3 regions of the Marinomonas sp. PE14-40 genome follow, and region 2 is predicted to be linked to each of the others. Evidence: predicted binding sites of a transcription regulator. Region 2 holds the regulator's gene; each other region holds the start of a gene.
The links. The regulator sigma-54, encoded in region 2, starts transcription at its own class of promoters, with help from an activator protein. The targets are predictions, from matches to a motif close to TGGCACNNNNNTTGCTNT.

Region 1 (3,288 bases), 830 kb from region 2:
AGGAGAATATAATTTTAAAGCGCTCTCTATTGATGGAGAGGGTGTAAAAACATCTTTAATGACTCGGCTTCCAGCCAAGATTGAGGGTGTAACAATTAGTGGCCCGAATGGTACGGAATTGAATGTATCAGGGGTAGGTAAAATTGGATTAACTGAAGAGCTTGATATAGTTGGCTAAGTGAGAGGGTTATGGGTTTCAATACAGCATTATCTGGTATTAAAGCGTCTGCCGATGCGTTAAGTGTCACCGGTGACAATATTGCCAACTCGGATACAACGGGTTTTAAGCAGTCTCGAATAGAATTTGGTGACTTGTACAATACCAGTGTTGTAGGTGCAGGTAGTAATAACACAATTGGCTCTGGTGTGAGTGTTAATAACATCGCACAGGCTTTCTCTGCTGGTAACATTGCTTACACAGATAACAACTTGGATTTGGCTGTTGATGGTACAGGGTTCTTTGTCTTGAACCTGGGTGGTACTCAGGCATATACCAGAGCTGGTGATTTCAAGCTTGATGCAGAGGGTTATCTTGTTACTAATGATGGTGCCAATGTAGAAGGTTACAATGCTGTTGATGGTATTGTTGGCGGTAATTTAGAAAACCTTCAAGTACCAACAGATAGGATTGCACCTCAAGCGACTAGTAATGTTGAAATTCAGGTTAACCTTGACTCTGAGTCAAAGGATGTTCCTCCTTATATTGAGGCTGATTTTGACCCGAATGATCCTGAGACATACGATTTTACTCAGACTCAGACAATAACGGATGCTGCTGGCGCCAACCATATTATTACTTATTATTATGCTAAGTCTGAATTGCCTAATACTTATCAGGTGCATGCAAGCGTTGATGGGGCTGCAACTGATGATACGGGTGCAGCTTGGATGGTAGATCAATATGCTACTTTCAATGGCCCGGAAGAAGGTAAAGACCTTAACCTTGATGGTATTAATGAAGATCCATTTCAGCTTCTATATATGGGGGCAGGTCAGCCGGATACGGCGAGTGTAACAAGCTTGGCGCAAACACCTTTTGCCATTACAGGTACGCTTAATGGTGTAGCTATAGCGGATACCATGTTAGCAGCTAACGTGGTTCAGCCGATCAGTGTTGCGCGTGAAGCTTTTGATCCATCAGATCCTTCTACTTATACCTATGGTAATACCAAAACGTTATATGATGGTTTAGGTGAAGAGCATACTCTTGGTTATTACTTCATTAAACAAGGTGAAAATAACACCTATGAGATGGTGGTAACCGTTGATGGTAAAACACAATATGAAGATCCAGTAACAGGGGATCTCACTTCATATATTCCAGATGATGTTGTGGTGACTTTTGATACGGCAGGTAATATCTCTGGGGTGGCGCAAGGTTTTCCGCCTTTTGCCGTGACTCAGCCAATTACATTAGAGATTTCTGGATTTGACCCAACAAACCGAGCGGCGACTATTCCCCTTGATTTGAATGGGTCTACTCAGTTTGCATTAAATAGTAGTGATGTTTTTGTGCAAGATGGTTTTACCGCAGGTGAGTTACAGGGTGTTTCTTTTGATGAAGAGGGGTATTTGATTGCGACTTATACTAACCAACAAACTTCTATATTAGGTCAGATTGCATTGGCAACTTTTGATAATACTGATGGATTGACGCCGTCGGGTGATACTTCTTGGGTGGCAAGTTCTGACTCGGGCCAAGCTAACGTAGGTAAGCCAAATACGGGGACCTTGGGTAGTATTCAAGGTGGCGCCTTAGAGGAATCTAACGTCGATCTAACCTCTGAATTAGTTGCCTTGATTGAAGCGCAGCGAAACTATCAAGCAAACTCTAAAACCTTAGAAACTGAAAATACGGTGACTCAGACGATCATTAATCTGAGGTAATCTAGTGAATAAAGTTATCTGATACCCTCTGTCAGATAATGACCAAATAAAGGGGCAGGCTATACTTGGCATGATGTTTGAATGCTAAGTGTAGTCTTTTTATTTGGAGTGCATAGAATGGATAGAGCCCTATATCTAGCAATGAGTGGTGGTAAGCAGATTATGCAAGCCCAGACCATTCGTGCCAATAACCTTGCAAATGTAAATACAACCGGATTTCGAGCTGACTTTGAGCAAGCTCGTGCTATGCCTGTGTATGGTGATCACTATGCAAGTCGTGTCTATTCTATGACAGAAAATCCAGCCACTCGTTATGAGTCCGGTGCTTTAATTCAAACTGATAGATCTCTTGATGTTGCTATGAAAAATAGCGGCTTTATTGCTGTGCTTGATGCGCAAGGCGGTGAGGCTTATACGCGTTCAGGAGATTTACAAATTACCGCTAATGGGCAGTTAGTTAATGGCAGCGGTTTGCCTATCATGGGAGCGAGAGGGCCGATCTTTTTGCCGCCTATCGATAAAATATCTATCGGTGAAGATGGCACTATTTCTATTATTCCTGAAGGTGGAACTGCTGCAGAAGTTGCGACTATTGGGCAGATTAAATTGGTTAACCCAGATACTCAACTTATTGAAAAAGGCCCTGATGGTTTATTGAGAGCGAGAAGTGGTGCGCCACTGGAGCAAGATTTTAATACCGAACTTAAATCTGGCTTTTTAGAAAGTAGCAATGTGAGTGCGGTTGAAGAACTGACTAAGATTATGGGGCTTTCTCGTCAATTTGAAATGAATATCAAGGTAATGGATACGGTGCGTAACAACGGTAATGCATCGGCGCGTATTTTGCAGCGAAACGCATAATTGTATTTTTATAATAAGTATCGAATTTTTTAAGAGAGTTTAATATGCATCCAGCATTATGGGTAAGTAAAACAGGTCTTTCTGCAATGGATAAGCAGTTGTCTGTTATTTCAAACAACTTAGCAAACGTCTCTACAACAGGCTTCAAGAAAGATAGAGCAGTATTTGAAGATTTGCTTTATCACACAGTACAACAGCCAGGTGGCTTACAATCTCAAAATACACAATTGCCTTCTGGCCTGCAAATGGGTGCTGGTGTTAGGGTTTCGGCAACTCAAAAGAATTTCGCTGAAGGTGATTACAATGTCACAGACAGAGATTTAGATGTTGCTATTCAAGGGCAAGGTTTTTTCCAAATTTTAATGCCAGATGGCAACATGGGGTATACCCGAGATGGCCAATTTCAATTGAATTCAGAAGGTAGTTTGGTAACATCTTCTGGTTTCTTGGTTGAGCCTCAAGTAACCATTCCACAAGATGCTTCCTCAGTTACCATAGGTGACGACGGTACTGTGTCTATTGTCAGACAAGGTTCTGCAG
Region 2 (3,288 bases):
GTAATGGCGTCAAGCGCAGCGGCTTCATCTTCACCATTAGTTTTAATGATGATGTTAGTGCCTTTGGATGCAGCGAGCATCATCATTGCCATAATGCTTTTACCATCAACATTGCGTCCTTCTTTGTCTATCGTAATATCACAAGAAAATCGTGATGTGGTTTCTACTAGTTTGCCTGCGGCTCTAGCATGTAAACCTAGTTTGTTAATGATTGTGATCTCTTGCTCTAACATGTTGATCCCTATAACAATGATTTGAATGTATCGTAAAGTGCCTGGTTTGAATTTGCTTGTCTTAAAGACTCAAGTTTTTCAGGAGACTGAGCAAACTCTGCGATTTGACCTAATGTCGTAAGGTGGTGATCGCATTCTTGTGGCGGCACAATTAAAGCAAATATTAGATCGACTTTCTTACGATCTATAGCGTCAAAATCAATCGCTTTTTCTAGGGAGATAACAACCATGGCGGTATGGTTTGCTTCTTCTAGGCGACAGTGAGGTACTGCGATGCCTTGTCCTACACCAGTGCTTCCTAGCTTCTCACGAGCAAGCAAAGCATCAAAAACAGCTTCTTTATCGCAATGAAGTCTATCGGCTACCAGATTAGCAATATTCTCAAGTGTTCTTTTCTTACTTGTTGTTGCAAGGTTTGCTATTACTAGCTCTGGTTTTAAAATGTTAGTTAATGACACTTTCAATTCCGCTTTATATTAGTCTTTTTCGTTCATTTGAAGGGGGGATGTTCATTGCTTCACGGTATTTAGCAACGGTTCTCCTTGCCACTTGTATGCCTTGATCTGCCAATGCCGTTGCAAGCTTGTTGTCGCTTAAGGGTTTTTTGGCGGGTTCATCTGTAATGAGTTTTTTGATCATGGCTCGGATTGCTGTTGAAGAACATTCTCCTCCAGAGTCAGTGCTTACATGACTTGAGAAGAAGTATTTCAATTCAAAGATACCTCTTGGGGTATGCATATACTTCTGGGTAGTAACGCGTGAAATGGTGGATTCATGCATGCCAACTTCTTCAGCAACATCATGCAGTACCATCGGTTTCATTGCTTCTTCACCTAACTCAAAAAAATCAATTTGCTTTTCAACAATACAGCTAGCAACTTTGAGTAGGGTTTCGTTACGACTTTGAATGCTTTTCAAAAACCACTTAGCTTCTTGCAGTGAGTTTTTAATGTAATTTACTTCTTCAGTTTTCTTTGAGCTATTAGCAAGTGAAGAGTAGGTCTTATTGATTCTGACAGGAGGTAGAGCGTCGTTGTTGAGTTCTACTTGCCAAATATCATTTCGCTTTCTGACATTCACATCAGGGATAACATAATCGGTATCATCTTGATCTATGAGAGAGCCCGGTCTTGGGTTTAATTGCTGTATTAGCGCAATAACCTCTTTTAGGGCTTCTTCTTTAAGTTTGGTCTTTCTTGATAGTTGAGTGAAGTCTCGGCTACCCAGTAATGCTAGATGTTGGTTTATTAAGTTGTGCGTGCTCTTGTAGAGAGGGTGATCTTTGTAAGCTTGCAACTGTACTAGCAAGCACTCTCTTAAATCGGCAGAGCAAACGCCAACAGGGTCAAAGCACTGTAGTCTATGTTGTACAGCTAATACTTCGTCTTCTTCTAGCTCTTCAAGTTGTGGGGTTAAGCCTTGCCAAATATCATTAATGGTAATGCTTAAATAGCCATCTGGTTGAACGCATTCAATAATAGAATAAGCAATTTCTATGTCACGTTCAGAGAAAGGGGTTAAATTGAGTTGCCATATGAGGTGGTCTTGAATGCTTTCAGAAGGGGCGTTTCGGCTTTCGAAATCAAAGTCATTGTCATAGCTTTGGCCTTCTGATGCGGCAGCTGAGTTCTGATAGGTGTCATCCCAAGAGCTGTCGATGGATAGTTCTTCAGGGATGCTTTCTGTCCATTCGGACTCTACTCGCGCTTCATCATTGTTCTGACTATTTGCGCTAGCTTCATTATCTTTTTTGTCAGTGCTTTCTTCTACATTTGTGTCATTAAAATCATCGTCATCCATCTCTAATAATGGGTTAGATTCTAAGAACTCATGAATTTCTTGTTGTAAGTCCAATGTAGATAATTGCAGTAAACGTATAGCTTGCTGCAATTGAGGGGTCATGGTCAGTTGTTGACCAATTTTTAACTGTAAAGATTGCTTCATAGTGAAACACTTTCTGTAAGAATGATTTGGAACGAGTTATGCATATTACTCCCTTTTTTAGTAAAAGAGAAAGATCTAGAGTCGGAAGTTGTCACCAAGGTAAACTTTTTTCACCTGTTCATTCGAAATGACTTCTTCGGCATTGCCTGAGGCAATAATATGCCCGTTTCCGACTATGTAGGCTTTGTCGCAAATATCTAATGTTTCCCGCACATTGTGGTCTGTGATAAGAACGCCAATGCCACTTTGCTGTAGATGTTTAATGATTTGTTTGATGTCTCCAACAGAGATTGGGTCAACACCTGCAAAGGGTTCGTCAAGCAAGATGAATTTAGGGTTCATAGCAAGGGCGCGTGCAATTTCAACACGTCGTCTTTCGCCCCCAGAGAGAGCCATGCCTAAATTTTTACGAATGTGGGTGATATGGAATTCGTTAAGTAGTTGTTCAAGCTTTTCTTCACGTTCTTGCTTAGAAAGGCTTTTGCGAGTCTCTAAAATGGCCGCTATATTGTTTTCAACAGACATCTTGCGAAAGATAGATGCTTCCTGAGGGAGGTAGCCAATGCCTTTTTGTGCTCTTGCATGCATCGCCAGATGGGTGACAGGTTCGCCATCAATAAATATATCACCTTTATCATTAGCAACCATGCCAACTATCATATAGAAGCAAGTTGTTTTACCTGCTCCGTTTGGGCCTAATAGGCCAACCGCTTGGCCAGATTCAACCGCAATAGATACATCAATAACAACCTGACGTTTTTTATAGCTTTTAGCTAAATTCTTAGCTTCTAAAATCGCCATTAATTAGCCTTAGGTGGAGTGTTGGATTGTGGTTGTAGTGTCATAGAAACACGACCGCTTTTGTTTTTCTTCGCTTCAAATGTGCCTGTAGTCATGTCATAGCGAATGAAGTCTGCGGCGATTTCATCCTCACCACGTTTAATAAAGCCTTCTCCCTCTACTTCTAGAATAGAGGAGCTACTGTCATAGAATATTTTTGTGCCACGGCTAATGATCATATTGCCAGCAGCGTCAACTTGTTGGCTAAAATTTGCAGCTTGATCGTCTGTTCCTTTTGCAAAGATCTTGTCATATTTATTGTTGGATTTTG
Region 3 (3,288 bases), 410 kb from region 2:
GGCGATTATTGCTGTCTATCATAGGCGTTACATGCAAACCTAGCGAGAGCAAGCGGCCATCCTTATGCAGCCTTTGAGTATCCAAGATATTGTAAGATTGACCCTTTTCAATAAAGCCCTTACCCATATCATATTCGGCCCACTTATCATTCGGTAATATCATAGCCGGCAAGAATCGCCCTAAAGACTCCTCTTCGCTATAACCAAAAAGCAAGGCTGCCGCTGGGTTCCAGCTTAATACACAATCATCATTATCTAGGCTGATAATGGCTTCATTTACACTGGTTAAAATTGAGTTAAGGCGAATACTTTGGCGTACAACCTGGCGACGCCTAGTTAAGGAAGTGATTAAAAAGAAGATAACTGCAGAAAAAAGAAACGCGCCTGCTAGCACTGTCTTTTGTACGCTGTCTTCATCGACTAGATGCATAGCTTCAATATAATCTTGGCCTGCGATTAGTTCGATATGCCAGCTACGATTATAAAAATTAAGATCTGCACTTACTTTATAATGCGTGGGATTAGTCACCGTTTGTTGATAAAACACTTGGTCATTCAAGTTAGTAACATCACGCATACTAAATGCTAAAGAACCTGATTTGATACCAATCGCTTGTGCGAGATTTTTACCTAAGAATTTGGCATAGCTCCAACCGATTAAGTCCTTTTCACTAAACTCATTGACCTGTGTATAACGGGACTCTTTATACATAGGAAAGAAAATCAGAAAGCCCCTTTCATCAATTGAAGCAGTTTTCTTAAAAAAGATAGGGGGCGTTATTTGAAAGTTATTGCGTAAAGCCGCATTCAGAGCAGACTCATGACTCACTGCATTAAAAGCAAAATTATAGCCTTGCATAGATTGGTCTAAAGGCGCATTGGTATATTGCACCGCGAAATAGTTTTCTGCATCGTCACCTGCTGGGGTAATAATATACTTGCTACCAAGCTGTTCAGACATCCACTTTTCAAAAGGACGTTTTTCATTTCGAGGCACAAACCTGACGATGCCAAAGCTAGTAATATTGGGAAACTCTCGAGAATAATTTTTTGCTTTTGAAAATTTTTTAAAGTGCTGCTGCGTTAGTATGTTGTTTTCGACACTATTTACCAATGCCTGTAGGTCAGTCAGTGCATATTCATAATAACGAAACTCATCTTGAAGTCGCTTCTGATAATTCTGTAATTGAAGGTTTAAATCAAATTCAATTCGTTTAGCATTATTAATGCCTTGTTGTTGAGCAAAATAATTCGCCACAGGAATCCCTAAAAGCAGGACAACAAAAGCAACACCATAGTTAGGCAACCATGCTTTAACAGATTTACTTGTCGCTCGATTCAGTAATTGGGACACATGTCCAAACAACATCCATTAACCTCACCAACTTATTAAGACAACCAGCTTAACAAACTCAAGAGCCTGCTTTTATTCCTTTTTTCAATATCTCTTCATTTACCCCAGTTTTTTTAAACGACGCCCTAGCAACAAGCATTAAACACTAAGGAAGCACCAAAAAAGAACATTGGGCACACTAATTGCAAAATATGCTCCAGAGTGCACCAAAACAATAAAGGCGCACCAAACCAAAACAAAAACGATAAAAATAAGTGCAAAAATACTTTTTGTGCACCGAAATAAAGCAAGGGAAACCCTATGACACCTATTAACAGTGCTGTTGAGATACTGGTCTCAAGTTCAAACACTATATTTATTTTACTTGGCGCCATTATGGTCTTCGCCATGCATGCAGGCTTCGCCTTCTTAGAAGTCGGAACGGTACGAAACAAAAACCAAGTAAACGCCTTAGTCAAAATTATGACAGATTTTGGTGTTTCTGCTGTGGTCTATTTCTTTGTAGGTTACCAAGTAGCGTATGGCGTAAGTTTTTTTGCCAGTGCTGAGACCTTGGCACAGAACAATGGCTATGAACTCGTTAAGTTCTTCTTTTTGATGACATTTGCTGCTGCTATCCCAGCTATCATCTCTGGCGGTGTGGCGGAACGAGCCAAGTTTTACCCCATGTTAATCTCATCAGCCATGATAGTTGGCTTAGTTTATCCATTCTTTGAAGGTATCATTTGGAATGGCAATTACGGTTTCCAGGCTTGGCTTGAAAATCAATTTGGCTATGGCTTCCATGACTTTGCAGGCTCTGTCGTCGTTCACGGTGTCGGTGGTTGGATTGCGTTAGCTGCCATCATGCTATTAGGTTCACGTAATGGCAGAATGCGCGGCGGTAAACTGATGGCATTTGCCCCATCCAATATCCCTTTCCTTGCATTAGGGGCTTGGATTTTATGTATAGGCTGGTTTGGCTTTAATGTCATGTCTGCTCAAACTCTTGATGGAATCAGTGGCTTAGTTGCTGTAAACACCCTAATGGCCATGGTAGGTGGTATTTTGAGTGCGATGGTTTTCGGCAAGAAAGATCCAGGCTTTATTCATAATGGTCCACTTGCTGGTTTAGTCGCTGTATGTGCTGGTTCTGATGTCATGCACCCAATTGGCGCACTTTTCACTGGCGTGATTGCAGGCTTTCTTTTCACTTGGCTATTTGTTGTTATCCAGCAAAAAATGACCAAAGTAGATGATGTACTAGGCGTTTGGCCATTACACGGTATTTGTGGTGCTTGGGGTGGTATTGCTGCAGGTATTTTTGGCAGCCAAGCTTTTGGCGGTTTAGGCGGTGTCAGCCTTGCATCTCAAGTCATTGGTACAATGGCAGGCATTGCCGTAGCGCTAATTGGTGGTTTTATCGTTTATGGCGTGATGAAAGCTGTCATGGGTATTCGTCTAAGCGAAGAAGATGAGTTTAACGGCGCCGACTTATCTATTCACAAAATTAATTCGATGAATAAAGACTAAAGCAGCCCTTCATAAACACTGATATACACTTAAATTAAACGCCCTAATCGTTAGGGCGTTTTTAATGTCATTATCATTCAGTCTTGATTAAAGCATTATCAAGTAACAAGCGTCTTAACTGATCTAGATTAGCGACTTCATAGGTTGGTTCAATATTGTCAGGGACAGGTTTGGCATGGTGATTCAGCCAACAGGTATCTATCCCTGCCTGCATTCCTCCTAATATATCCGAGTGTGGGTTATCCCCAACCATGAGCACAGAGGCCTTATCCTGATGATTCAATTTAGCCAGAGTATGCTCAAAAATAGCCACATCTGGTTTTGCTAAACCCACCTGTTCAGAAATAACCACATCTTGGAAATAATGCTTTAAACCCGTATTCTCTAGCCTTGCTTGCTGTAGCTCTGTAAAACCATTGGTA

Region 1: Q0A08_RS12240 (flagellar basal body rod protein FlgF) is a predicted target of sigma-54. The motif match lies at 1,954-1,971, and genes of this name have one in related genera.
Region 3: Q0A08_RS10195 (ammonium transporter) is a predicted target of sigma-54. The motif match lies at 1,526-1,543, and genes of this name have one in related genera.

Annotation. Positions count from the first base shown of each region.
Region 1 is NZ_CP130700.1:2,654,648-2,657,935, reverse strand. It holds gene Q0A08_RS12250 (flagellar hook assembly protein FlgD) at 1-178, shown strand, start outside; gene Q0A08_RS12245 (flagellar hook-basal body complex protein) at 190-1,887, shown strand; gene Q0A08_RS12240 (flagellar basal body rod protein FlgF) at 2,005-2,748, shown strand; gene flgG (flagellar basal-body rod protein FlgG) at 2,793-3,288, shown strand, end outside.
Region 2 is NZ_CP130700.1:1,821,102-1,824,389, reverse strand. It holds gene Q0A08_RS08330 (HPr family phosphocarrier protein) at 1-233, opposite strand, end outside; gene ptsN (PTS IIA-like nitrogen regulatory protein PtsN) at 242-691, opposite strand; gene Q0A08_RS08320 (RNA polymerase factor sigma-54) at 705-2,177, opposite strand; gene lptB (LPS export ABC transporter ATP-binding protein) at 2,253-2,978, opposite strand; gene lptA (lipopolysaccharide transport periplasmic protein LptA) at 2,978-3,288, opposite strand, start outside.
Region 3 is NZ_CP130700.1:2,236,015-2,239,302, forward strand. It holds gene Q0A08_RS10190 (PAS domain S-box protein) at 1-1,369, opposite strand, end outside; gene Q0A08_RS10195 (ammonium transporter) at 1,655-2,866, shown strand; gene yjjG (pyrimidine 5'-nucleotidase) at 2,940-3,288, opposite strand, start outside.